2 regions of the Ligilactobacillus sp. ESL1201 genome follow, and region 2 is predicted to be linked to the other one. Evidence: predicted binding sites of a transcription regulator. Region 2 holds the regulator's gene; the other holds the start of a gene.
What was found. Region 2 encodes HrcA, which represses chaperone genes, less so after heat shock. Its sites were predicted from a motif close to TTAGCACTCNNNNNNNNNGAGTGCTAA; they were not measured.
Positions count from the first base shown of each region.

Region 1: a site for HrcA is predicted at 1,909-1,935, ahead of groES (co-chaperone GroES). Genes of this name have one in related genera too.

Region 1 is NZ_CP196362.1:1,327,765-1,331,188, forward strand. It holds gene groL (chaperonin GroEL) at 1-1,548, opposite strand, end outside; gene groES (co-chaperone GroES) at 1,603-1,887, opposite strand; gene ACSYSK_RS06685 (CPBP family intramembrane glutamic endopeptidase) at 2,093-2,719, shown strand; gene ACSYSK_RS06690 (redox-sensing transcriptional repressor Rex) at 2,855-3,424, opposite strand, start outside.
Region 2 is NZ_CP196362.1:1,095,411-1,098,834, forward strand. It holds gene dnaK (molecular chaperone DnaK) at 1-612, opposite strand, end outside; gene grpE (nucleotide exchange factor GrpE) at 647-1,219, opposite strand; gene hrcA (heat-inducible transcriptional repressor HrcA) at 1,236-2,255, opposite strand; gene ribF (riboflavin biosynthesis protein RibF) at 2,350-3,318, opposite strand; gene truB (tRNA pseudouridine(55) synthase TruB) at 3,337-3,424, opposite strand, start outside.

The sequences.
Region 1 (3,424 bases), 230 kb from region 2:
TGCTTCCGTTGTTAATAACAAAGCGGAAACCGAAGCTGCGTTTTGTAAAGCAGAACGTGTTACCTTAGTTGGGTCAACGATCCCAGCCGCAACCATATCTTCCCACTTGCCGTTAGCAGCATTGTAACCAATACCCGGTTTTTGGGCCTTTAATTTTTCAACGATCACTGAACCTTCTAAACCAGCATTAAATGCGATTTGACGGACAGGTTCTTCTAGTGCACGTTTAACGATATTGATACCAGTTTGAACGTCGCCACTTTCCTTTAGTGCGCCGACCTTGTCGATCACGTTAACTAAAGCAGTACCACCACCAGGAACGAAACCTTCTTCTACGGCAGCACGCGTCGAGTTCAATGCGTCTTCGATCCGGTATTTACGTTCTTTTAATTCTGTTTCGGTAGCAGCCCCAACCTTAACTACGGCTACCCCACCAGCTAATTTAGCCAAACGTTCTTGTAATTTTTCCCGGTCAAAATCAGAAGTCGTTTCACCGATCTGCTTTTTGATCTGAGCTACTCGTTCTTGGATCTGGTTTTTATCGCCAGCACCTTCAACAAGAGTAGTATTTTCCTTAGTAACAGTTACCTTGCCAGCTGTTCCTAATTGTTCGATCGTAGTGTCCTTTAACTGTAAGCCTAGGTCTTCTGTGATCACAGTACCACCGGTCAAAGTAGCGATGTCTTGCAACATTTCTTTACGCCGATCACCAAAGCCCGGAGCCTTAACAGCAACGACTTTGAAAGTTCCGCGCATCATGTTCAGTACTAACGTTGGCAAAGCTTCACCGTCAATATCATCGGCAATGATCAGTAAAGTCCGCCCCTGTTCTACGATACTTTGTAATAATGGCAAAATATCTTGGATGTTTGAGATCTTCTTGTCGGTGATCATGATGTACGGATTGTCCAATTCAGCAATCATCTTGTCTTGGTCCGTTACCATGTATTGTGACAAGTAGCCGCGATCAAATTGCATTCCTTCAACAACGTCTAAGGAAGTATCGATCCCTTTCGATTCTTCGATGGTAATTACGCCGTCGTTACCAACTTTTTCCATCGCTTCGGCAATTAGTTCACCAGTCTCTTGACTAGCGGAAGAAACAGCGGCAATTTGGCTGATATCGCTCTTAGAAGAAACGTCATGAGACATTTCTTTCAAACCAGCAACTGCGGCTTTGGTAGCCATTTCAATTCCGGAACGAATTCCAACTGGGTTAGCACCGGCAGTTACGTTTTTCATTCCTTCAGTGACAATCGCTTGAGCCAAAACAGTAGCGGTCGTAGTACCGTCACCTGCAATGTCGTTAGTTTTAGAAGCAACTTCAGCAACTAACTTAGCACCCATATTTTCAAAATGATCGTCCAATTCGATTTCCTTAGCGATCGTTACCCCATCATTAGTAATGGTAGGAGAACCGTATGATTGTTCTAAGACAACGTTACGTCCTTTTGGTCCTAAAGTTGATTTAACAGTATTAGCTAACTTATCTACGCCAGCTAACATTTTTGCTCGTGCATCCTCAGAAAATTTAATTTCCTTAGCCATTCTTTTCACCTCATCAAAATATTATCGTTTTAGTATCTATTATTTTTACTTTAATTATTCAACGACGGCAATAACGTCACTTTCGCGGACTACTAAGTACTTGTCGCCTTGGTATGAAACTTCCGTACCAGCATATTTGTCGTAGACTACTGAATCGCCGACCTTAACGTCCGGCACTTGTTTTTGACCGTTGTCAAGCACCTTACCGGCACCTACAGCAACAACTTTACCTGTTTGTGGCTTTTCTTTAGCATTACTTGCTAAAACGATCCCACCTACAGTTTGTTCTTCTTCTTCTTGGACTTCAAGAATAATTCTGTCTCCTAATGGTTTCAGCACCCTAGATCCCTCCAATATTTTTTAGCACTTGATACTTTCAAGTGCTAACTGATTACATTTATTATCATAACCACTTTAATCAGAAAATGCAAGCACTTTTTATCACTCGCACCATTTAAGTGCCAATTAACTGAACGGTACAACTGTTAATTGGTCCCCTAACTATGCTACAATTTGAACCAGCCCAGATAAAGGAAGTTTAGTCATGTTCAAACACAATACGCTGTCACTTTTAGGCGGTTATTTAGTCTTTGTCTTATTGCAACAGCTCTTATTTATCCTGCTCAAACAAAACGATCTGTTATACTGGTGGCAAACCATTTTAACTGCCGCTGCCGCCCTCTTATTGCTTTACCTCGACCGGCGTTACCGCTACACCAACCAGCTTGAAAAAAAGCAGGCCAGCAAAACTATTTCTTGGTTATCAATGCTGATCAGCGTTCCCGTCATTTTAGGGTTGCAACAAATATTTTTACACTTTGAGGCGACTTTTTTACACCAACCCCTTTATTCTAATAACACCGGTCAACTAATAGCGATCGCTGCTAAATATCCCTACTATATTGTATTGCTGACGCTGACGGAACCAGTGATCGAAGAATTTGTTTTTCGTAAAGCATTGTTTGGTAACTTCACTAAGTGGTTTAAACCGTGGCAAGCGGCGGTGATCGCCAGTGTGATCTTCGCGTTAGGGCATAGCGACGGTCACTTGCTGACTTATACTATTATGGGACTGGGATTTTGTTTCGTCTATCAGCAAAGCGGCAAGATCCAGTATTCAATCGGCGCGCACGTTTTAATGAACGCGACGGTGTTGCTGCTTAATTTTTGAAGCTACGCGGCAAGTCAGTTAGCAGTTTAAAATACGAACAGTCTATTACTTACGGAAACTAAAAGAACCCGGGACAAAGCGCTAAGTTTTGTCCCAGGTTCTTTTGGTATTTCCATCATTTGATGTATTCCTGTTTTATTTCAGATGATCGTCTTTGATGCGGTCATCAACGTGCTTTAAAAAATAAATCAACGTCTGCAATTCATTCGTTAAATCAACGTCTTGGACCCGCACGTACTTAGGAACAGTGATCCGCAACGGCGTAAAGTTCAAAATTCCGCGCACGCCAGCGTCGATCAGCTCATCGGTTACCCGTTGAGCCACCGGCCCCGGCACCGTCAAGATCACGACTTCGATCTGCTGAGCCATCAACTGTTCTTTCATATCGCTCATCGGATAGATCGGCACACCGCTTAAGATCGTTCCCGTCAATTTTTCATCAATATCAAAAGCCGCACTGATGCGCACGTTATTATTTCCCTGGAAATTATGGTTCAATAACGCGTGCCCCAAATTACCGACTCCGATCAATGCCACGTTAGTTAATTTATCTTGATTCAGTGTTTTTTTAAAGAAATCCAATAAATTTTTGACATCGTAACCATAGCCACGTTTGCCTAACGCACCAAAATACGAAAAATCGCGGCGAATAGTTGCTGAATCGACTTTCACTGCCTCAGCAAGCTCAGTTGACGAAATTCGCTC
Region 2 (3,424 bases):
ATCAAAATCATCCCCACCCAAATGAGTGTCACCATTAGTTGACAGTACTTGGAAAACGCCGTCACCTAATTCGAGGATGGAAACATCGAAAGTCCCGCCGCCTAAATCGAAGACTAAGATCTTTTCATCGCGATCGGTTTTATCCAAGCCGTAAGCCAAAGCTGCAGCCGTCGGTTCGTTAACGATCCGTTCTACTTTCAGACCAGCAATTTTACCGGCATCTTTAGTAGCTTGACGCTGAGCATCGTTGAAATAAGCAGGCACTGTGATCACGGCCTGGCTGACTGATTCGCCCAAATACGATTCTGCGTAATCCTTGATGTATTGCAAGATCATTGCAGAAATTTCTTGAGGCGTGTAGTCCTTGTCGCCGACCTTAACTTTATAGCCAGCTTCACCAATGTGTCTTTTGATCGAAGAAATCGTGTCGGTATTAGTAATTGCTTGTCTTTTAGCAACTTCACCGACTTGAGTTTCCCCGTCTTTAAAGGAAACTACAGAAGGTGTCGTCCGGTTACCCTCGGGGTTAGTGATGATCTTAGCATCCTTACCTTCTAAGACAGCAACTGCAGAATTAGTTGTCCCTAAATCAATTCCAATAATTTTTGCCATTTTGCTTACTCCTTATTAATCAGTTTTTTTAATATTACTGAGCTACAACTACCATCGCTGGCCGTAAAACCCGGTCTTTAAACAAGTAGCCATCCTGAAAGACCTGAACGATCGTTTCAGCGCTTTGTCCTTGCTCTAGCGGCACGGTCTTTACTGCCTGGTGGTATTGCGGGTCAAATTTTTGGTGCAATGCTTCGATTTTAGTCACATGATTCTTTCGTAACGCTTCACTGATATTTTGCGCCACCATCTCCACGCCTTTTTTCAGTTGTTTAGCGGACTCGTCGGTCACTTCGATCGCCAAAGCCCGGGTCAAATTATCCAACGCGGGTAAAATTTCTTGCGCTAAGTCTTGCCCAGCATATTTTAACAACTGTTCTTGTTCCTTGTGATACCGTTTTTGCATATTAGCCATTTCGGCTTCAGCGCGTAAATACTGATCTTCTTTTTGCGCTAACTGGTCTTGCAGGTCCGCGATCTGCTGTTCAGTAGTCACGGTTTGGTCCTTTTGGTCATCAGTAGTAGAGTCAGTTTGATTTGCAGCGGTGTCTTTTTCAGGTGATTCTTCCTTTTTTACTGCCGCTTTTTTTTCAGCATCTTGTGCCAAATCAACACCCCTTTTCTTAATCGTTAAAATTATGATAGTAACTACTTAAACGATACGAAAGCTCTTCTCGTAAAAATTGAAGTAACCCTAACATCTTAGAATAAGACATGTTAGCGGGACCCAAGACTGCGATCAAGCCCTCACCGTGGTTACCATCATTAAACTTAGCGGAAACCATACTATAGTTATCTAACAAACGATCCGTCAGCTCATCACCTAGGATCACGGCAATGTCTTGCTGTTCGTTTTGTAACAACTCACTTAATAAAGTATTATGGTCTACCAAGCTGTAAACCGATTTGATCTGCTCAACGTTACGCTCGTTTAAGTAGTTCAACAAGTTCTTCTTGCCATCCACAAAAACCTGCTGGTGTACTGCTTGAGCTAACAAATCGTTAAAAATAGCAGTCCTTGAACCTAAATACTGTTGCAGCAACGGACTTTGTAACTTAGTAGCCACTTGGTTAACAGTCAGTCCAACTACCTGGTCGTTTAGCTTGCGGATCGCCTTTTCTAAATCACTGCCATGCATTCCGTCAGGGATCGTAAAGTTCTGGCTCCGAACCGAACCATCGCTGGTGACCATCAACAACATCACCTGCGCGGCTCCCAGAGGAACTAAGCGAAAGCCTTCTAAGCGCACATCGGCTGAACTCGGTTTTAAAGAAATCGCAGTATAATCCGTCATCTCCGACAATAGCTTGACTGCCGTGGCTACAATTTCATCCACTTTGGAAAAATTATCAGCTAAAGCGTTTCTGATCAACGTTACGGCATTTTTCCCTAACTTATCAGGCTGCACCAAATTATCGATATAATAACGATAACCACTGACCAGCGGTACCCTGCCCGAACTATGGTGTTCTTTGGCGATAAAACCGATCTTTTCCAGGTGTGCCATCTCGTTACGGATCGTCGCAGAACTGACGTGGACCGGCAGTTGTTCTTGCAATTTTTTAGAACCGATCGGCTGCCCGATCCGCGCGTAATCTTGAATAATTGTTTCCAAAATCAGCAATTGTCTTTTAGTTACCATTACAATCACCTCTTTTTAGCACTTAACACACTTGAGTGCTAAGTCAATTATTAATATACACGACATCGCCGCAAACGTCAAGAAAAGCACTACATTAATTCTGAAGTTCACTATTACGCTCCGGGAGCAACTTTAAAATGTGGCGGGAGTGTTGTTCGTCTTTTTTCATCTGCTCGACTAACTGCTCGACTCCGGCAAACTTAACGCTTGCACGTAAGTATTCGTACCACTGCACGTGTGCAATTTGACCGTACAAGTCTTCGTTAACGTCAAACAAATTGATTTCGACCGTTAATTTACGGTGCGCACCAAATGTTTCGTTGTGGCCAATCGAAGCCATCCCGTCAAAAAAGCGTGTCCCGATCCGAACCTTGACGGCATAAACTCCTAAGGCAGGCAGCCACTGTTTTTCTGGAACTGCCACGTTGATCGTCGGAAAACCGATCGTGCGCCCGCGAGCTTCGCCGTGAATGATCTCGCCACTGACCTCATAGGGATAGCCCAGCAAGTCGTTGACGACGTCGAGCTTACCAGCAGTCAAATTTTCCCGGATGCGCGTCGAACCGATCTTGGCGTTGCCGGCAGTTAATTTAGTAATTTCGTGGACGGTAAACCGAGCGCGAGCGTAGTCGGGAAGTAATTTCATATTGGCGCTTTCTTTTTTGCCATAGGTAAAATCATAACCGGCAAAAACGTCGGTCACGTGCAGTCCCACTAAATACTTATCGACAAATTCTTGGGGCGGCATCGGCACAAATTGGCGGTTAAACTCGACAATATAAGCAAGGTCTGCACCCAGTTGAGCAAACAATTCCATTTTGCGGTCTTCCAACGTTAAGTATTTGACCTGGCGTTCGTCAATATCTTGGTACATCATTTTAGGGTAACGGTCAAAGGTCAAGATCGCTAACTTTTGGTGCTTTTGCAGTGCACATTTTTTAGCCGCCCGGATCACTTTTTGGTGCCCACGGTGTACACCATCAAAAAAACCGATCGCCAAAACCACCGGTGCGTTACTAATTTGAGCTGGATCGTAGGGTTCAGCTAATTTGATCACTTGCATGTTTTCACTTCCTCTAAATTAAGTTAAATCGATCATTTGTTCGGGTTGATAGCGGCCCTTTTCTTCGTTATAACGATACAAGCAGCGAGCGCGTTGCTCGTAAAAA